4 regions of the Terrabacter aeriphilus genome follow, and region 2 is predicted to be linked to each of the others. Evidence: riboswitches for the same ligand, from Rfam matches in the RefSeq annotation. Region 2 holds a riboswitch; each other region holds the start of a gene.
What was found. Region 2 has a riboswitch for cyclic di-AMP ahead of ABD979_RS04965 (transglycosylase family protein). Riboswitches for the same ligand answer to the same signal wherever they lie in the genome.

Region 1 (5,093 bases), on a different contig from region 2:
CGAGGCCGGTGAGCCCGACGACCCCCACGACCACGGCGGCCACCACCGTCACCAGCCTCCGGCGCATGCCTCCCCCGTCCGCCGACCGCCCTCCTCGCCCCACGGTCCCGCCCCCGACGGCGGTGCGTCAACAGCCCACGTCACCCCACCTCCCGGTGCCACCATCGAGGGAGACGACCACCGAGGGAGGGCACCCATGACCGAGCACCCCGACCACGGCTTCCTCACCGAGCCGGAGGTCACGCCCGAGGTCCGGGCGTCCTACGACAGCGACGTCGCCGACCACGGCTACGTCATGAACCTCAGCCGCGTCTGGGCGCACTCCCCCGCCGCGCACGACCGGCTCTTCGAGCTGCTCGCCGACCTCGCGCGCCTCGGCGGGCTCACCTTCCGCCAGCGCGGCATCCTCGTCTCGGCGATGGCCTCGACCGCCGGCGACTCCTACTGCGCCCTCGCGTGGGGCGGCCGGCTCGCCACCGAGGCCGGCGACGCCGTCGCGGGCTCGGTCCTGCACCACGACGACGCGGGCCTCGAGCCCGCCGACGCCGCCCTCGCCGCCTGGGCGCGCGCCGTCACGCGCGACGCCAACGCGACGACCGCCGAGGACCTCGAGCCGTTGCGCGCCGCCGGGTTCGACGACCGGCAGATCTTCGCGATCACGGCGTTCGTCGCGCTGCGGCGCGCGTTCTCGCTCGTCAACGACGCCCTCGGCGTCCGCCCCGACCGCCAGCTGCGCGACGACGCCTCCCCGACGGTGCGCGAGGCCGTGTCGTTCGGGCGCGCGCCCGCCGACCGCCCCTCCTGACGCCGTCCGCCAGGCCGATCACGTATGCCGCCGGGCCCGCTCCGCGCGACCGGGCCCCACCCGCGGTGGGGAGGTGTCAGACGCTCTGCGTGGCGACGCCGCGCAGCAGCGCGAGGTAGTCGTCGGTGGGCCGCGCACCGGTCACGGCCGCATACCCGTTCGCGATCATGAACGGAGTCGCGGTGACGCCGAGCGACCTCGCCTGCTGCTCGTCGGCGCGCACATGGTCGGCGTACTCGTCCGAGGCGAGCACGGCGGAGACCCGTCGCTCGTCGAGGCCGCACTCCGCGGCCAGGCGCTGCAGCACCTCGTGGTCGTCGAGGGCGAGCCCCTCGCCGAAGTGTGCGGCGTGGAAGCGCTCGGTCGCGGCGCCCCGGAGGGCCGGGCCACCCATCTCGCCCGCGAGGGCGCACAGCCGGTGCGCGTCGAAGGTGTTCGCGCGCACGGCGCGGTCCCAGTCGAAGACGAGGTCGTCGGCCTCGGCGAGCTCGCTCGCCCGGGCGTTCATCAGGTGCCCGGCCCCGGCGTCGCCACCATGGCGCACCGAGAGGTGCTCGCGCACGGGCACGCCCCCACCCACCGCCACGTCGGGGTCGAGCTCGAACGACCGGAGCCGCACCGTGACGTCACTGGGCCGCTCGAAGCCGTGCACCGCGGCCTCGACGCGCCGCTTGACGATCCACGAGTACGGGCAGGTGAGGTCGCCCCAGAGGTCGAGCTCGATGACGGTCGTGGACTCGGCAGCAGGCTGGTCGGTCATCGACTCAGTCAACCACGCACCGTTTCGCGGCCCACACAGCGCTGCGCCCCCACCGGTCACCGGTGGGGGCGCAGCGCGAAGGCCTGGTGGAGCGACCGCTCAGATGCGGCCGTACGACGAGGGCGTCGTCCAGATGGAGTGGTTGCCCGTCGTCGTGCCGGGACGCTGCGCGTCGATCATCCGGCCGGGGCTGACGTAGATGCCCACGTGGTAGATCGGGGAACCGAAGAAGACGAGGTCGCCGGGGCGCGGGTCGCTGACCGGGGTGGCGGCGCGGGCCTGCGCAGAGGCCGTGCGCGGGATCGAGATGCCGGCCTGGCGGTAGACGTAGGAGGTGAAGCCCGAGCAGTCGAAGCCGTTGGGCGTCGTGCCGCCGTAGACGTAGGGAACGCCGGAGTAGGCCTGCGCGATGCCGACGATGCCCGAGGCGCTCGGCGCGGGGGCGTTGAGCGCGGCGCGGCTCGACGAGCGCGAGGCCCGCGAGCTGGAGCTGGAGGAGCTCGAGCTGGACGAGGACGAGCTGGACGAGCTCGTGTCGCGGGAGGCCGCGGCCTCGCGGGCGGCGGCGCGCTCGGCCGCACGCTCGGCGGCGGCCTTCTCGGCCTTGGCCTGCGCGCGCTCGCGCTTGACCTTGACGTCCTCGATGACGACCGGCTTGACCTTGGCCTTGAGGGCCGGCTTGGCGTAGCCGATCGCGGACAGGGCGCTGGGGGCGGTGACCGTGCCGGCGGCCGGGCCGACGGCCGCGGCACCGGAGACGCTGACGCCGGCCACGGGGCTGTTCGAGCCGTCGGCGGCGCTGGCGCTGGCCGGGTTGGCGAACGTCGCGACGAGGCCACCCGAGGCGGCCACGATCGCCGCACCCTTGACGGCGGGCTGCGCCGACTCCCGGGCGATCGTCTTCAGCTCGGAGATCGCGTTGAAGCGACCGGGGGCGCGATGACGCCCGGGAACGTTCTGAGCCACAGATTGACCTCTCGACGCCTACGAGGTGAGCTGTCGGGTTCGGGCTTGAGGTACTACCCGGCCTTCGCTCGGACCGGCAACGGTCCGTGGAGGGCTTCACCCCGAGGGCGTCTCACGACGCCCGGAGAACGGTGGGTCCCCCGCTCCTGCCATTGGTGTTCGAACTGGGCCCCTGGTCGATGGCAGGACTCGGCGGTCCGACCCGGGGCGCCCACTCGACGGGGAGAGCAAGCCCGCCAACCGTACCCAATGGTCACGGTCCTGTCACTTTCCGTCCACAGGTCTCCCGGGCGGGTCGCGAGCGGGTGGGGCGCGGGTGCAGCGCCCCCTCGGCGGCCGGTCCGGCCGAGGCTCAGGCGGCCTGGCAGAAGACGTGGACCGCGACGTCCGCCGGCAGCGAGACACCGGTCGAGGGCTCGCTGCCCTCACGCACGGCCACGACGCGCGAGCCGTCGCGCACCACCTCGACGCGGGCTCCAGGCACGACGCCGGCGCTCGTCAGCAGCGCCAGGGCCTCGGGATCGACCTGCACGGGCTCGCCGATGCGGCGGATCGTCACGACCGACGGGGCGTCGCCGACGGCCGCGGTCAGGGTGCGCAGGCCGGTGAGGAAGTCCTCGTCCTGGCGCACGCCGAGCTCGTCGAGGCCGGGGATCGGGTTGCCGTAGGGCGACTCGAGCCCCTCGCCGATGAGGCCGAGGATCTTGCGCTCGACCTTCTCCGACATGACGTGCTCCCAGCGGCACGCCTCGTCGTGCGCGTACTCCCACTCGAGGCCGATGACGTCGACGAGGAGGCGCTCGGCGAGCCGGTGCTTGCGCATGACCCGGGTGGCGAGCAGCCGGCCGTGGTCGGACAGCTCGAGGTGCCGGTCGCCCGACACGGCCACGAGGCCGTCGCGCTCCATACGGGCCACCGTCTGCGACACGGTCGGGCCCGAGTGGCCGAGGCGCTCGGCGATGCGCGCGCGCAGCGGCACGATCCCCTCCTCCTCGAGCTCGTAGATCGTGCGCAGGTACATCTCGGTGGTGTCGATCAGGTCCGTCACGGTCATACCTTCTCAGAATCAGGGAGCCTCGGGCGCCGCGCGCGCACGCCCGCCCCGCCCACGGCGGGTGGGGTCGTGCCGCGGCACCCAGAGGCGCAGCCAGCCGGCGCCGACGACCGCGCCGGCGCCGAGCACGACGGCCGACGCGCCGAGGGTCATGACGGCACTCAGCCCTGACAACACCAACGGGCCCGCCGCCCTTCCCAGGTCGGCGCAGAGCCGCCAGCCGCCGAGGAACTGGGCCCGGCCGTCCGCGGGCGACGCGTCCGCTCCCAGCGTCATGATGAGCCCCGCCCCGAGCCCGTTGCCGATGCCGAGCACCGTCGCCGCCGCCGTCACCGCGACGAGGCTCGTCGCGAGCGGCAGCAGCGCCATGCCGAGGCCGAGCACGAGCATGCTCGGCACCGCGGCGGCGACCCGGCCGTAGCGGTCCATCAGCCAGCCCGAGGGGTAGAAGAGCGCCATGTCGATGGCCCCGGCCACGCCGAAGACGAGCGAGGTCTGCGCCGGGGAGAAGCCGACCGACTCGGCCCAGAGCGGCACGAGGGCCTCGCGGATCGCGCGCGCCCCGGCCACGCACATGGCGCCCGTGCCGAGGGTGAGCAGGACGTGCCGGTGCGCGAGCAGCACCGAGGCCACGCTGCGCGGCGCGGACCGCAGGGCACCCTCGTCGTGGCGGGCGGTGATGTCGGGCGCGAGGAGCACGAGCGTGAAGGCCGCGGCGCTCGCGACGACCCCGATGGCATACGCCGACCCGATGCCCCACCGCCCGATGACGAGGGAGCCGATGAAGGGGCCGACGAAGTAGCCGATGCGGTGCACCCCGCCGAGCGTCGAGAGGGCGCGGGCGCGCAGCGCGACGGGCACCGCCTCGGTGAGGTAGGCCTGCCGGGCCAGCCCGAAGAGCGAGCCGGCGAGCCCGATGACGAGCACGCCGGCGAAGAGCTGCACGAGCCCGCCGGCGAGGGCCGCGAGCAGCATGCCGACGGCCTCGATGACCGCGGCAGCGAGCAGCGCGCGGCGCTCGCCGATGCGCGCGGCGAGCGCGCCGGAGGGGAGGTCGCCGAGCAGCTGACCGACGCCCATCATCGCGACGAGGAGCGCGGCGACCCCGACCGATGCGCCGAGCTCGCGGGCCGAGACAGCCACGATCGGCGACACCGCGCCGGCGCCCGTCGAGCCGAGCAGCGTGGGGCCGTATGCCGACAGCGCGATCGCGCGCAGCCGTCCGCCCGGCTCGGGCGGGGTCTCCCCTGAAATCTCGGTCACGCCACAGGACCCTAACGATTGGGTTTCTCGGGTGGCCGCCCCCGCGCCCCGGCGGAAGCATTGCTCCGTGGCCGGGACTCAGAGCACGAGCAGCCCCAGGGCGGTCGAGGTGGCGTTGGCGGCGAGGACCGCGCACGCCAGCGTCACCACGCCCTCGCGCCCGCGCACCCGCCACGCCCAGCGCAGCAGCGCGGTCTCGACGGCGACGACGACGGCCTCGCCGGCCAGCAGGTGCCACGCGGACC
Region 2 (5,093 bases):
AGCGATCGCTGACCCGGCTCGCGCACCGGCGGCGGCGAACCGCCTTGTCCAGCCTTGGGTTTTCCTCGGGGAGGGCGCGGGTAGGTGTGCCCACATGAGAGCTCTCACCTGGCACGGCATCGAGGACGTCCGCGTCACCGACGTGCCCGACCCCGTCATCGTCAACCCGACCGACGCGATCGTCCGCGTGACGTCGACGGCCATCTGCGGCTCGGACCTGCACCTCTACCGGGTGCTCGCGCCCTACCTCACGCCCGGTGACGTGCTCGGACACGAGTTCATGGGCATCGTCGAGGCCGTCGGCCCGGGGGTGGCGACGCTCGCCGTCGGCGACCGGGTCGTCGTGCCGTTCAACATCTCGTGCGGCCGCTGCTGGATGTGCGAGCGCGGCCTCTTCGCCCAGTGCGAGACGACGCAGAACTCGGCCCAGGGCAAGGGCGCGAGTCTCTTCGGCTACACGAGCCTCTACGGCGCGGTGCCCGGTGGGCAGGCCGAGCTGGTGCGCGTGCCGCACGCCGACTTCGGCCCCATCGTCGTGGGCCGCGACCTGCCCGACGAGCGCTACCTCTACCTCTCCGACATCCTGCCCACTGCGTGGCAGGCCGTGGACTACGCCGACGTGGGCGCCGACGACACCCTCGCCGTGCTCGGGCTCGGCCCGGTCGGCCAGCTCGCCGTGCGCTCGGCGCTGCACCGCGGCGTCGGTCGCGTCATCGGCGTCGACCTCGTGACCGAGCGTCTCGAGCTCGCCCGCGCCCACGGCGCCGAGGTCGTCGACGCCCGCTCGACCGACGTCGCCCAGGCACTCATCGACCTCACCGACGGCCGCGGTGCGGATGCCGTCATCGACGCCGTCGGCATGGAGGCGCACGGGAACCCGGTGTCGGAGAAGGTGATCGGGGCAGCGAGCCGTCTGCCGAAGCCGATCGCCAAGGGCGCCATCGAGCGCTTCGGCATCGACCGCCTCGCGGCCCTGCACACCGCCATCGCGGCGGTCCGCCGCGGTGGCACCGTGTCGGTCAGCGGCGTCTACGGCGGCATGGCCGACCCGATGCCGATGATGGAGCTGTTCGACAAGGGCCTGACGGTGCGGATGGGCCAGTGCCACGTGCGGCGCTGGAGCGACGAGCTGCTCGACATCGTCAGCGCCGACGACGACGTGCTCGGCCTCGACGGGCTCGCCACGCACCACGCCTCGCTCGAGGAGGCGCCGGAGCTCTACAAGGTCTTCCAGCAGAAGCAGGACGGCTGCCTCAAGGTCGTGCTCAAGCCCTGAGCGGAGCGGATCAGGCGCGTGCCGAGTTGGCACGCTGCCGATGAACCTGCAGATGGTGCTGCGCCGGATGGGGTGATCACCCCACCCGGCGCAGCACCATCTGCAACGCCATGGGTCGGGGTCATAGGCGCCCCGTCGCCACGGCAGCGATGCGGCCGTCACGGGGGCGGCTACCCGCGCGATGGATCCGGCGAGGCTCGCGCGCCTGTCCTTCACCATCGTGACCATGTCCCGCGGCGACGAGCGCCGCCTCGCCGAATGGGTCGGTTGCCACTGCCAACTCGGCTTCGACGAGTTCCATGTCGTGCTCGACAACCCGCCCGACGAGAGCGAGCGCGTGTTGCGTGAGCTGGACGTGCCGGCGACGATCACGGTGGAGACTCGCGGCCCGGTCGGCGACTACTACGACGGGGTTCCCGCCGACCAACGTGCCCAGCTCGACGCCCGCTGGATGGAGGAGCACGCCGCTGAGGTCGAGGCTTCCGGCATGCCCACGTGCGACGCCCTCTCCTGGCGCCAGTAGCGGCACCTCCCGGAGGTGCTCGACCGCTACGCGAAGCGTGACGGGTGGCTGTCGCTCCTCGACGTCGACGAGGTCATCACGCTCCCGGCCGGCCAGGGGCGGATACCTCGACCAGCACACGATCAGGTGGGCGCGGGAGGACGTCGTGTCATGCGGCAACGGATGGGACAAGCGCGTCAAGTCGATCGTGCGCTGCGACCGCGCCCTGCCGTTGGCCAGCGTCCACGCCATCAGTCGCGGACCGTTCCTGCAGCTCGAACCGGATCAGGGTCGCATCCTGCACTTCAAGGCACCGGGTACCGGCCTCATCCCTCACACCGTCGAGGATCTGGGCGCCCAGAGCCGCTTGTCGGCCCAGTCCGCCGCAAGGTAGCCGGCAACGGCGGTGCGTGGCCACTGGTCGACCGCGAGCGGGCAGAGATGGAGCTGGCGAGGGGACTCGAACCCCTAACCGCCTGTTTACAAGACAGGTGCGCTACCAATTGCGCCACGCCAGCGGGTCCCCGGCACGCGACCGCGGACGGGCGAAAGCGTAACGGAGGGGGCCGGCATACGGGAAAAGGCCGTCAGGCCCACGCCCTGCGCCGGACGGACGACGGCCCCGCGCAACCCAGGGGTTGGTCGCGCGGGGCCGTCGGGCTCAGTTCTATCAGGAACTCACGGCAGGCGCAGGACCTGACCGACGAAGATGAGGTTCGGGTTCGGCACCCGAGCGGAGTTGGCCTTCCAGAGGGCCTTCCAGCCGCCCCGGACGTGGTGGCTCGCGGCGATCTTGCCGAGCGTGTCGCCACGGTGGACCGTCACCTTGGCGCCCTTGCCGGTGTAGGTGTTGGTCGCCTTGGGCTTGGCGGCGTAGGTCTTCTTCTTGACGACCTTCTTCTTGACGACCTTCTTCTTCGTCGCCACGGGCTTGCGCACGGTCGAGCGCGACACGGGCGAGCTGGTCGCGCCACCGTTCGAGCGGGTCAAGCCGGCGCGCTGCGAGCAGACGGGCCAGGCGCCGGGGCCCTGGGAGGCGAGCACGCGCTGGGCGACCGCGATCTGCTCGGCGCGGGTGGCGAGGTCGGCACGCGAGGCGTACGCGCGGCCGCCGTAGCCGACCCAGGTGCTCTGCACGAACTGCAGACCGCCGTAGTAGCCGTTGCCGGTGTTGATGTGCCAGTTGCCGCTCGACTCGCAGGCGGCGACGCGGTCCCAGACCGAGGCGGCCTTGGCCGACCCGGCGGTGGCGATGCCACCGACGAGGGTGGCGGCGCCGGCGATTCCGACTCCCGCGATGCGCTGCTTCACCGAGACCTGCTTGGCGGCAGCATGCTTGGACATGTACTGCATAGGGGTGTTCCTTCCTGACGCGCGCCTGCGGGGTTAGCTGTCGGGTTGGGACGTCAGGTTGCCCCGCCGCTCTCGCGGCTTCACCCCTAGACCAGCTCTCGTCCTCTTCGACGGGTGCCTCGGCACCGGCTCTGACTGGTCACACTGGGTCCCCCGTCCTCGCCCGGCCCACGGTCGTGGGCTGCATCCCTGGCTGGCGAGGCTCGGCGCACACAGGGAACGGATTGATGTGGGTGTCCATGTGAAGTTGTGGGAGCGCTCGGGTGGAGCCGGACGCGAGCACTGACGGTACGTGAGGAACGGGCTCCCTGACAAGGCGCGCCGAGACACTTTCGTGATCGTTCCTTGACGTTCCCTTCACCTCCGGATGGCAGGTGCACAGACCGCCCACAGCGCACGCACGGGCGGCACGCTCGTGACAGAGGTGGGGCGGGGTGCCTCAGAAGCCGAACGGGCTGCTGCTGAAGGGCAGCCAGCTGAGGCTCGCACCCTCCTTCAGCGCGAGCAGCGCGGCCACCGCGCCGAAGACCGCGAGCACCGCGGCCACGACCTGCGTGGCGAGGCCGGTCGGCACGATGGCGCGGGCGATGGAGCGCGAGCCGCGCCGCAGCGAGGCCCCGCCGGGACCCCACCAGAGCATGAGCAGGCCGAGCGCGCCGCCGACCCCGAGCGTGAGCGGCGTGCCCGGGCCGAGGTCGCCCCCCTGCGTGCCCGTCAGCAGCAGCGCCGTCGCGAAGATGCCGGCGAGCGCCACGGCCGCGGGCAGCACGAGGCCGACGACGGTCGCGACGACCCCGAGCACGAAGTGCCACGGACTCGACACCACCGCGAACGGCACGTCGCTGCGCCGCCGCCCGTAGTCGTAGCGCCGCAGCACGAGCGCGGTCACCGACCGGTCGGTCGCCCGCGCGAACGCCGAGAGCACGGTCACGGCGACGATCGCGGCACCCGGCCAGGCCATCAGCGCGCCCACCCACGCCACCGCGACGGCCGCGAGCAGCCCGGTGCGCATCGGCAGCCCGATCCGGGGGTCGCCCTCGCGCCCTGCCGGCTCCTCGCCCTGCCACTCGCCGTCGGACCCGTCCCAGTCGTCGTGGCCCTCGTCACCGTGATCGTCACGGGTTTCGTATGCCGGCTCCTGCCGTGAGGTGCCCCGCCCCCGTCCCACGGGCGGGGCCCACCGCGACGCGTCGGCGTCGGCGTCGTCCGCCCGCGACGTCGTCCGCGGCATGTCGGCGGGCACCGGGGGCAGCACGGCGGTGCTGCCGCCCTGCACGACCTGCGTGTCGCCGGGCGAGGCCTCGGTGAGGCGCCCGTCGTCCCACGGCCCGCCGCTCGGGGTGGGCACCGTCGCGGCCCGCCCGGCCGCGTAGAGCTCCAGGGCGTCGATGACCTCGTCGGCGTGCGGGCGCCGGCGGGGGTCCGGCGAGAGCGAGGCCCGCAGGAGGGGCACGAGGCGCGGGTCGACCCCCTCGAGGTCGACCTCCCCGGCCCGCACGCGGGCGAGGACGGCGTCCATGCGACCGCGCCCGAAGGGCGGACGGCCCGACGCGGCATACGTGATCGTGGCGGCCCAGCCCCACCAGTCGGTGGCGTCGGTGATGGCGGCACCCTCCACGAGCTCCGGGGAGAGGTAGCCGGGCGTGCCCATGACGAGGCCGCCGACGGTGTGGCGCACGTCGTCCTGCAGGTGGGCGATGCCGAAGTCGATGAGGACGGGGTCGCCGTCCTCGAGCAGCACGTTGCCGGGCTTGATGTCGCGGTGCACGACGCCGCAGGCGTGGATGGCCCGGATCGCCTCGGCGCTGCCGCGCGCGAGGCGCAGCAGGTCGGCCGGCTCCATCGGCCCGTGGTCCTCGACGACCTCGTCGAGCGCGGGCCCCGGCACGTAGCGGGTGACGACGTAGGGGCGCGGCCCCATGACGTCGGCGTCGACGACGCTAGCCACGCGCGCGTCACGGA
Region 3 (5,093 bases), on a different contig from region 2:
GGCGCCCTCATGACGCCGATGCTCGTGCTCTTCTTCGGCGTGCCGCCGCTCACGGCCGTCTCGAGCGACCTCGTCGCGGCCGCGGTGATGAAGCCCGTCGGGTCGATGGTGCACCTCCGCCGGGGCACGGTGAACCTCGCGCTCGTCAAGTGGCTCTGCATCGGGTCGATCCCGAGCGCCTTCGTCGGCGTGCTCATCCTCAACCGCCTCGGCTCCGGCGCGGCCGCCCAGCACTGGCTGCAGGTCGCCCTCGGGGTGGCCCTGCTGCTGGCCTCGGCCGGACTCATCGTGCGGGCCTACCTGCGCCTGCTCGAGCGGGCGCGCCGACTCGACGGCAGCGCCGCGCCCCTGCCGCCCGGCCCGCCCACCGTGCGGGTCCGCATCTGGCAGACCGTGCTCGTGGGCGCGGTCGGCGGCATCGTCGTCGGCATGACCTCCGTGGGGTCGGGCTCGCTCATCATCATCGCGCTCATGGCGATCTACCCCAGCCTCAAGGCGAGTGAGCTCGTCGGCACCGACCTGCTCCAGGCCGTGCCGCTCGTGGCCTCCGCCGCCATCGGGCACATGCTGCTCGGCGACTTCCACCTCGACCTGACGCTCTCGCTCCTGCTCGGCTCGATCCCCGGCGTCTGGATCGGCGCCCAGCTCTCGGCGCGTGCCCCGGGCGGCCTCGTGCGCCGGGCGCTCGCCTTCGTGCTGCTCGCCTCGGCCCTCAAGCTGCTCGGCGTGCCCAACACGGCCACCGGGATCGTCCTGCTCCTGGCCCTGCTCGTCGGGCCGCCGGTGTGGTTCGCCGCCCGGCGCCGCCACGGCCTGCCCGCCTTCTCCGGCCGGCTCGCGCACCGCTCGACCGCCGTGCCCCACGCCGCACCCGGGTCCACCTCCGAGTCCATCTCTGAGTCCATCTCCGAGTCCGGTTCCGAGGCTCGGGCACGCGTCACCGAAGCGGGCGACGCAGCCCACTGACACGACCATGACGGGAAAACGGTGTGATCCGCGTCACACCTGGCACGGGTCCGCTCTCACAGCGTTCCTGAGCACGCGCGCGTGCTCAGGAACGGGGGTGCGGACGGTCCGTGGGTCCTGACCGGATCGTCCGGATTGGTGTCATCTGCCCGTTCCCATCGGACCTGTCGTGACCTGTCCCCGTGTGCAGGGGTCCGCTAGGGTTCCGTTCGCCTTCACACACATCGCCTAATCCCGGAGCCCTCGAGGCCTCCCGGGAGCCGGGGACCCACCGTTCCCTCGGGGTGAATCAGGAGCCTCCTCCTGTAGGGCGCCATCCGGCCCGAACCCGTCAGCTAACCCGGTCGGCAGCCTAGGAGACCTGGAGCAGACATGCGCACCACCCCTCGCTTCGCCCTGCCCGCGCGCAGATCCCCCCACCGCTTCACCCTCGCCGCCCTCGGCCTCGCCGCGGCCGGCTCGCTCGTGGCCACCCTCGCCGTGCCGGCGCAGGCCGCCACGGCGACCGCACTGCCCGGCGGCAAGATCTACGCGGGAGCCGCCGGCGACACCGCGACGATGCAGTCCAAGACCGGCACGGCGGTCGGCATTCACAAGTACGGCACCTTCGAGGGCTCGGTCCCCACCGGCCGGATGGTGACGGCCAACACGTCGGCGAACTGGAGGACCGTCGCCAACGCCAAGTCCGGCTCGGCGCTGTACGCCAATATCGTCCGTTGGGCGACGACGATCAAGGCCCGGAGCGGCCTCACGCTCCTGGCGTTCGGCCACGAGCCGGAGGTCCTGGCGAAGTCCTCGCTCGGCACCCCGGCCGAGTACCGCGCAGCGTTTGCCCGGGTCGTCACGATCTTCCGGCAGCAGGGCGTCACCAACGTCAAGTTCACCCTCCAGCTGACGGCTTGGTCCTACCGCACCAAGCCGTCAGACCGCGCGTACGCCGCGAACTGGTACCCGGGCGACGCGTACGTCGACGTCGTCGGGGCGGACGCATACAACTGGAGCTCGTGCGGAGAGGGCAAGGGCGCCTGGGTCGAGCTCAAGACGCTCGTCGATCCCGTCCTCGCCTTCGCGAAGCCACGCGGCAAGCTGGTCGCCCTGCCGGAGTTCGGCGTCACCAAGGACGCCCGTCGCGCCACCTGGCTGACGAACGCGAAGAACTACATCATCGCCAACGAGAGCTGGTTCGCGGCGGTCTACTACTTCAACCGCCCGCCGACGAACAAGAACAACCTCAACTGCTCGTGGGCCCTCACGACGTCGTCGGAGTTCGCCGCCTACGGCTCACTGCTGAAGAACGTCAACTTCGCCGTCTGACCGCCGGCGGACGTGCTGGTGCCGGGAGCACCCGCAGCCGCGGGCACTCCCGGCACCACGTGGTCACGACTGCCCGAAGGCGATCGACCACATGACCTCACGGTCGGACTTGTTGACCGTCGTGGCGGTCACCCCGGCGTGCGTGCCGTCAGAGGTGACGACCGCGCCGGGGTCGGCCGTGAGCGACTCGTAGCGGTACGAACCGCTCGGGTCCTCGAGGTGGTCGCGCAGGACCATGCCCGAGGGCAGGGTCCACGGCGACACCGCCGAGGTCAGCCCGGCCCAGTGCGACACGACCCAGTCACCAGCAGAGACTGCGATCTCGGGCGTCGTGTGCGAGTTCCGGCCTGCATCGACGGCACTCACCGCACGGACGCTGGTGGCGTTCGCGCCGCGGTAGACGGCGAGCTCGAGCGTGCCTAGCCGGTAGGCGCTCGGGTCGTCGAACCGCACCGTCTTGCCCACGTCCGCCGCGTCGGCGCTCTTGCGCCACACGGTCGAGGTGACCGAGCCGTTGGTAACCGTCGCCACCTGGGTCCAGCCGGTCACGCCGGTCGGCCCCGAGAAGGTGGCCACCGTCGGACGCGAGAACATCAGGAGCATCAGATCACCGGCCTGGGTCCCCATCGGCACCGCCGCGGCCTTGAACTTGGCCGCGCCGGGAGCCGAGTGGTTCGCCCCGACGAACGTCGTGCTGCTCGAGGGCAGCGTCACGACGACGTCCTTCGTCAGCGTGCCGGTGAGGCCCTTGTCGTCGGTCACCGTCAGCGTGACGGAGTAGGTCCCCGATGCGGCATACGGGTGCGAGGGCGTCTTGCCCGTGCCCGTGCTGCTGTCACCGAAGTCCCACGCGTAGGACGCGATGGTCCCGTCCGAGTCGATCGACGCCGAGGCGTCGAAGCCGCACGTCGCGCCGGAGCACGACGACCCGAACGCCGCCGTCGGCGCCTGGTTGACCGGGACCGTCACGACGACGTCCTTCGTCAGCGTGCCGGTGGCGCCCTTGTCGTCGGTCACCGTCAGCTTCACCGGGTAGGTCCCCGACGCGGCATACGGGTGCGAGGGCGTCTTGCCCGTGCCCGTGCTGCCGTCACCGAAGTCCCACGCGTAGGACGCGATGGTCCCGTCCGAGTCAATCGACGCCGAGGCGTCGAAGCCGCACGTCGCGCCGGAGCACGACGACCCGAACGCCGCCGTCGGCGCCTGGTTGACCGGGACCGTCACGACGACGTCCTTCGTCAGCGTGCCGGTGGCGCCCTTGTCGTCGGTCACCGTCAGCTTCACCGGGTAGGTCCCCGAGGCGGCATACGGGTGCGAGGGCGTCTTGCCCGTGCCCGTGCTGCCGTCACCGAAGTCCCACGCGTAGGACGCGATGGTCCCGTCCGAGTCGCTCGACGCCGAGGCGTCGAAGCCGCACGTCGCGCCGGAGCACGACGACCCGAAGGCGGCCTTGGGTGCCTGGTTGAGGGGCGGGCCGGCGAAGAGGAACATCGAGCGGCTCGACCACGACGTGCCGTCGACGGCGGGGCCGCTGATCGCGACCGGGCTCCCCGTGACGGACGCCCCGTCCCAGCCCGCCTTGTAGAGCGTGCTGTCGGTGCGCGAGGCGAAGTACACGCTGTCGCCGGCGACGAAGATGCCGCGGACGTTGCGCAGGTCGACGGAGCTGGGCACCGTGTTCGTGCGCTCGTCGACGATCCCGCTGTCGGGCGAGAACCAGCGCCAGAAGAGCCGGCTGTCACCGTAGAGCGTGTAGTAGAGCCGACCCGCGTTGTAGAACATGCCGGTCAGGTTCGGGATCTGCCCGTAGAGCGTCGGCAGGTTGCCGTCGAACGTACCGCCGAGGTTGTTGTCGACGGTCGCCCAGGCTGGGTCGTGGTACGGGTTGATCTGCATCGCAGGTCCCCACGTCGTGCCCGTGAAGGTGCGCGAGTAGAGGTAGCCGTCGGTCTGCGCGTAGAACACCTTGTTGCCGACCATGAAGGCGCCCCGGGTGTTCGACCACGCGATGCCACCGTCGGCGGCGGGCTCCGGTGCGGACGAGGCAGCCGTCGCGGTGAGACCGACGCGGCTGAGCGTGTCAGACGCCGCGGGCGGCGGCGTCGGGACACCGGCCCGGACGATCTCGATGCCGTTGACGAGCGGGTTCTCCACGACGTGCGTGAAGTCGAGCGTCACCTGGCCGCTGGCCGGCACCGTGAGGTCGATGGACTTCATCGTCCCCTTCTGGTCACCGACGTCGCCCACGATGTCGTAGTTCGTCAGCCAGGGGCTGCCGTTCGCGCTGACGCTGAAGACGCGCGAGCCGGCGGTGCTCGTGCACGAGCAGCGATTGGCGAGGTAGAGCCGAACCTGCACGTCCGTGCCGGCCGCGATCGGGAACGTCCACCGCATCTCGTTGGCGTCGCCCGGGTCCCACCGCTCGCTGTCGAAGATCGACGACGGGGTCGAGCTCGGCACGGACGGGTCGAGGGCCGCACCGCTGCCCCAGCCGGCCGCGTTGCTGCCGTCGTTGTGCAGCGGGCTCGAGCCGCTGTCGTCGGCCCAGTCGGGACCGTTGTCTAGGGCGGCGATCGCGCCGCCACCGGCGTTGACGCGGTAGAGCACGTTGGTGCTCGTGGCGCCGCCGACCGGACCACCCATGAAGACGCTGCCCGGGAGGGCGCCGACGTTCGTCTGTGCGAGCGCCACGCCGCCGGCATATGGGAACAGGGCGATCTTCTTGCGGAGGTACTTGCGGTTGCCGACCCAGTCGGTGTTGGAGCCGACCCACAGCCCCTCAGCCGTGGCCAGGACGGCGTAGACCGCCTTTC
Region 4 (5,093 bases), on a different contig from region 2:
TGGCTGCACCCCACCGAGGGGCGCATCGACCTCACCGGGCGCGACGTGCTCCTCGTGCACGGTGACGAGGACCGCGTGGCCCCGCGGGCGAACGCGGCCGCGGTGGCGCGTGACCTCGCGCGCACGGCCCGGGTCGGCTTCGTCACCGTCTCGGGCGCCAAGCACGCGATGCTCCGGCGCGGTCACGTCTTCGAGCGGCTGGCCGCTGACTTCGCGGTCTCGACCCTGCTCCACCGGCCCGCGACCGGCACCGTGGCGCGCGTCCTGGCCGGAGAGGGATGGCTCGACGCCTGAGCTGTTCCGTGTGCTCCCTGTTTTGCGTAGGTTTGTCACCAAGCTTCGAGATTGCACGTTTTTCTTTTGCTTGATCCCCGTGAGCGCCATACAGTCGAAGGACCCCATGAGACCGGTCCCGACGCAGAAGTGAGGACCTGGATTGGCACCGAGATTCGCGTCAGTCGATGACTACATCGCCTCCTACGACGAGGAGACGCGAACTCAGCTCGCCGGTGTGCGGGACGCCATCCGCGAGGTCGCACCCCAGGCCGGGGAGAAGATCAGCTACGGGATGGCCTCGTTCACCCTCGACGGCAAGCCCCTCATCTACTACGCGGGCTGGAAGAACCACGTCGGGCTCTACCCCGTGCCGACCGGTGACGAGGACTTCGAGGAGGCGATCGGGCCCTACCGCCGGTCCAAGGACACGGTGCGCTTCCCGATCAGCCGGCCGGTCCCGCTCGAGCTGATCGGCGAGATCACCGAGCTGTGCCTCGAGCGCCGACGGGCCAGGTCTGCCGCCGAGGCCGATGAGGCCGCCTCCTGAGGGCTCAGCCGTTCGACGAGCTCTCGGGCGTGCTCTCGATGACCGACAGCACGTTGCCCGCCGGGTCGGTGAACCAGGCGATGAGCGGTCCGCCTCCCCGGAAGACGCCCTGCGGATCGGTCTCCATCGGCGTGCCCTCGTAGCGTTCGAAGACGACGCCGCGCCGCGCCAGCTCCTCGACGGTCGAGGTGATGTCCTCGACGGGGAAGTTGAGGACGGTGAAGCTCGCCGGTGCGTGGTTCGGCTTCGGGTAGACGAGCACACGCCGCTCGCCGCCGTCGGCCGCGAGGTGCAGCGTCAGCATGCCGTTGGCCTCGCTGACCGACAGCCCGAGCGTGTCGGCATAGAAGGTGCGGGCCGCGTCGACGTCGTCGACGGAGAAACCGCTGAACGCGTGGGAGCTCTCGAGCACGGCGGTGCTCCTTGTCGTCGTCGTTGTCGTCGTTGCTGTTGCCGTCGTCGGAGGGGTGGTGCACGGGGGGCGCGGGCGGTCCGGCACCACTCCAGTGAAGCCCGCTCGGAGGCCGCCCGGGGTGCGATCGGGAAAGTTTTTCGCTTGAACCCCAATCCAACCTGCTGGTGGCGGCGAAGCACACCTCGGAGACGGTCGACGACGACCCCGTCTGAGCCCCACGATGGACGGCTCTTGTCTCCTCATCAAGGAGGAAGAACAGATGCGCACCACCACCACTCGGATCGCCGGCGCCACCCTCGCGGCCGGCGCCGCCATGGCCCTCAGCGTCGGGCCGGCCTTCGCGGCCGACGCCTGGGTCAGCGCCAACCTCAAGCCGGTCGCCGGCAGCGACGTCGCCGGGAGCGGCACCGCGATGGTCGAGGTCGACGGCAACCGGATCACCGTGACCATGGCCGCCAACGGCCTGCTGCCCGACAACCCGCACGCCGCCCACATCCACTTCGGGGCCGAGGCCCGCCACGAGTGCCCGGTCCTGTCCGACGACAAGAACGGCGACGGGCACCTCAACACCACCGAGGGCGGACCGGCCTACGGCGACATCGTCGTCTCGCTGACGAAGACCGGCGACACGAGCCCCAAGTCGGGTCTCGCGATCGACCGCTTCGACACCGCGCCCGGCGGCAAGCTGACCTACCAGCGCGGCAGCATCAAGGTCTCCGACGCGGTCGCGACGGCCATCTCGGCCGGCCAGTCCGTCGTCGTCATCCACGGTGTCGACCACAACCACGACGGCAAGTACTCCGGCGACACCAAGAGCGACCTCGACCCGAAGCTGCCCACCGAGGCCACCGACCCGGCCCTCTGCGGCGCCCTGCGCGTCGCCCCGGCCGGCGGCATGCACACCGGTGGCGGCCTGCCCACCGACACCCTGAAGAGCGGCGGCACGAACGACGCCCTCCTCCTCGTCGGTGGCGGCGCGCTCGTCGCGGCCCTCGGCTCCGGCGTCTTCGCGGCCCGTCGCGCGCGGTCGCGCGCCTGATCGGCCGGATCCACCATGCCTGAGCACACCGAGCCGACGCCCCGTCGCACCACCTCCCGTGGTGCGGCCGGGGTGGCGGCCGCCGCGACCGTGATCCTGCTCGTCGTCGGGGTCGTCGCTCTCGTGCTCGGGCTCCGCGGGACGTCCGGACCGCCGCAGCCCGCGGCGGCCGGCGTCCCGACGACGAGCACCATGACGAGCACGGCGCCCACCGCGACGCCGACCACTCCGACGACCAAGAGCACCGCGACGACCCCGAGCACGGCCCGCACGCCGGGCACGGGGACCTCCGGCCCGTCGGCGACCCCCGGTCAGGGCGGGACGCCGGCGGGCGGGACCGGCATCGGGCCCTTCCTCGAGGCGTCCGCCCTGACGTCGATCGAGATCCCGTCGATCGGCTTGCGCTCGAGCGACTTCGTGCCGCTCCACGTGCAGGGCGACGGAACCATCTCGGTGCCCGGAACCGCCCAGGAGGTCGGGCTCTACGACGACGGGCCGACCCCGGGCCAGCTCGGGCCGGCGGTCGTCGCGGCCCACGTCGACACCCCGTCGGGCGTGCCCGGCATCTTCGCCGAGCTCGGCAAGGTCAAGGCAGGCGACGTCGTGAAGGTGTCGCGCCAGGACGGCACGCACCTGACGTTCACGGTCGACCGGGTGGCCAGCTACCGCAAGTCGAGCTTCCCGACCGAGGCCGTCTACAGGGGCGACTTCACCCGCTCGGAGATCCGGCTCGTCACGTGCGGCGGCCCCACCGACGCGCGCAACGAGTACCGCGACAACGTCATCGTCTTCGGCCACCTCACGTCGGGCGCCTGACAAGCCCACCCCCGCGCCACGCCTCTGTGACGTGCGTCTCATTCCCGGGCGGTCCTGGCGAAGGTAAAGGGCTGGTCAAGTACCTCAAAGCCGACAATCGCGGCTGAGCACGGCGCGGCACCGTTACCTTGGCGTGACTTTTGCCAGTTGATTCGTCTACAGTTCCGGGAGTCCGGCCACCGGTCGGACTCTCGTGAGGCGGACCGCCTAGTCCTGTCACCGCCTTCCGGGAGAGCACAGACCTTGTGACAGGAGCGGAGGAACCACACGTTTCTCCGGGCGTCCGGCGCAACGACTTCGGACGCCCTTGGGGTGAAGTCCTTCCACCGGGCCGCGACTCGTTCGCTTCCCGGCCACGGACCGGGCACCTTTCCGCCCGAACCCGACAGCTAACTTCGTAGGCGCGGAGAGGTAGAACCCGTGAACCACGAGACCACCCGCGGGCGCCACCGTGCGCCGGGCCGTCACAACCCACTCAACGAACTCAAGCTCCTCGCCCGCGAGTCGGCCCAGCCGGCGATGAAGGGCGCGGCCGTCGTCGCCGCCACCGGTGGGCTCGTCGCCACCTTCGCGAACCCCGCGAGCGCCGACACCGTCTCGTCGGCGAACGGCGCCGTCGCCGCCGCCGGCGTCGAGGCAGCCCCGGCCGCGGTCGGCCCGGCCGCCGCAGCCGCCACGACCACCGCGCCGAGCGCCCTGTCGAAGATCGGCTTCGCGCCGGCCGTGCAGCAGGCGATCGCCAAGCGCACGCCCACCAAGGTGCGCGTCATCGAGGACGTCCAGGTCAAGGAGCAGCGCGCGGCCGCCAAGGCCGCGAAGGCTGCGAAGAAGGCCGCGCAGAAGGCCGCGGCCGAGCGCGAGGCCTCGCAGCGCGCCTCGCGCGACCTGACGCGTCGCAGCCTGACGAAGAGCACGTCGTCGTCGAAGTCGAGCAGCAACGACTACACGCCGAGCGCCTCCTCGGGCTCGCACTCCTCGCGCAACTGGGCCACCCGTGGCCAGTGCACGTGGGGCGCCCTCAACAAGTGGTACCAGTCCGAGGGCTACTACCCCGGCGGCTGGGCCGGGAACGCCATGGCCTGGGCCTCGGGCGCCGCGAGCGCCGGCTACACCGTGAGCGGCACGCCGCGCGCGCGCTCCATCCTCGTCATGCAGCCCGGCGTCCACGGCTCCTCGAGCGTCGGCCACGTCGGCTGGGTGACGGCCGTCAACGGCAACGAGGTGACCATCGTCGAGATGAACGCCCTCGCCGGTGCGTACAACTACAACACCCGCACGCTGACCGACCAGGGCGGCATGCGCTACATCTACGCGCCGTGACCCACGGGGGTCTGACGCGGTCCCACGCGTTCTGACCCGGTCTCACGCGTTCCGCGAAGGGGAGGATGCCACTGGCGTCCTCCCCTTCGTCGCGCCCGGACGCACCCGGCACACGGCGGCGTGGTGCTCGCCACACGGGCGCCGAGGAATGCGGGGCGACGGCCCGGACTTGTCTTTCGGGTAGGTGGTTGAAGGCTCTACCAGTCCGGTGGGCCTCATCACGTGAGTGACCACCCGTTCGACCGTCGTCCGCGACAGTGAGGAGCAGGCCTGTGTCCACGGCCTTCGAGAGCATCCGCATCGGCCGCTGGGACCTCCCCCAGCGTTTCGTCATGGCACCGCTGACGCGCAACCGCGCCGGCGAGGGCCAGGCGCCCACCGAGCTCAACGCCGAGTACTACGGCCAGCGCGCCAGCGCGGGCCTCATCATCACCGAGGGCACCCAGCCCAGCGCCGTCGGCCAGGGCTACCTCGACACCCCCGGCATGCACTCCGACGAGCAGGTCGCCGGCTGGCGCCTCGTCGCCGACGCCGTGCACGCGGGCGGCGGCCACGTCGTCGTCCAGCTCATGCACGCCGGCCGCATCGCGCACCCCGACAACAAGGGCGGGCTCGAGAGCGTCGCACCGAGCGCCATCGCCGCGCCCGGCGAGATCGTGACCGCGAACGGCCAGCAGCCG

Region 1: linked by a shared signal. The riboswitch ahead of ABD979_RS05495 (C40 family peptidase) and the one ahead of ABD979_RS04965 (transglycosylase family protein) in region 2 are both predicted to bind cyclic di-AMP.
Region 3: linked by a shared signal. The riboswitch ahead of ABD979_RS05880 (glycosyl hydrolase) and the one ahead of ABD979_RS04965 (transglycosylase family protein) in region 2 are both predicted to bind cyclic di-AMP.
Region 4: linked by a shared signal. The riboswitch ahead of ABD979_RS18480 (CHAP domain-containing protein) and the one ahead of ABD979_RS04965 (transglycosylase family protein) in region 2 are both predicted to bind cyclic di-AMP.

The regions. Positions count from the first base shown of each region.
Region 1 covers NZ_BAABIW010000009.1:81,387-86,479, reverse strand. The annotation lists gene ABD979_RS05510 (hypothetical protein) at 1-67, opposite strand, end outside; gene ABD979_RS05505 (carboxymuconolactone decarboxylase family protein) at 197-805, shown strand; gene ABD979_RS05500 (DsbA family oxidoreductase) at 882-1,565, opposite strand; gene ABD979_RS05495 (C40 family peptidase) at 1,665-2,531, opposite strand; cyclic di-AMP (ydaO/yuaA leader) riboswitch at 2,532-2,712, opposite strand; gene ABD979_RS05490 (iron-dependent transcriptional repressor DtxR) at 2,884-3,579, opposite strand; gene ABD979_RS05485 (MFS transporter) at 3,598-4,848, opposite strand; gene ABD979_RS05480 (hypothetical protein) at 4,927-5,093, opposite strand, start outside.
Region 2 covers NZ_BAABIW010000006.1:573,764-578,856, reverse strand. The annotation lists gene ABD979_RS04980 (zinc-dependent alcohol dehydrogenase) at 95-1,276, shown strand; gene ABD979_RS04975 (glycosyltransferase family 2 protein) at 1,503-1,799, shown strand; tRNA gene ABD979_RS04970 (tRNA-Thr) at 2,221-2,296, opposite strand; gene ABD979_RS04965 (transglycosylase family protein) at 2,457-3,131, opposite strand; cyclic di-AMP (ydaO/yuaA leader) riboswitch at 3,160-3,287, opposite strand; gene ABD979_RS04960 (serine/threonine-protein kinase) at 3,571-5,093, opposite strand, start outside.
Region 3 covers NZ_BAABIW010000009.1:171,494-176,586, reverse strand. The annotation lists gene ABD979_RS05885 (sulfite exporter TauE/SafE family protein) at 1-966, shown strand, start outside; cyclic di-AMP (ydaO/yuaA leader) riboswitch at 1,182-1,332, shown strand; gene ABD979_RS05880 (glycosyl hydrolase) at 1,339-2,280, shown strand; gene ABD979_RS05875 (PKD domain-containing protein) at 2,344-5,093, opposite strand, start outside.
Region 4 covers NZ_BAABIW010000027.1:19,966-25,058, reverse strand. The annotation lists gene ABD979_RS18505 (dienelactone hydrolase family protein) at 1-294, shown strand, start outside; gene ABD979_RS18500 (iron chaperone) at 437-823, shown strand; gene ABD979_RS18495 (VOC family protein) at 828-1,235, opposite strand; gene ABD979_RS18490 (CHRD domain-containing protein) at 1,498-2,277, shown strand; gene ABD979_RS18485 (sortase domain-containing protein) at 2,293-3,093, shown strand; cyclic di-AMP (ydaO/yuaA leader) riboswitch at 3,317-3,509, shown strand; gene ABD979_RS18480 (CHAP domain-containing protein) at 3,514-4,413, shown strand; gene ABD979_RS18475 (alkene reductase) at 4,686-5,093, shown strand, end outside.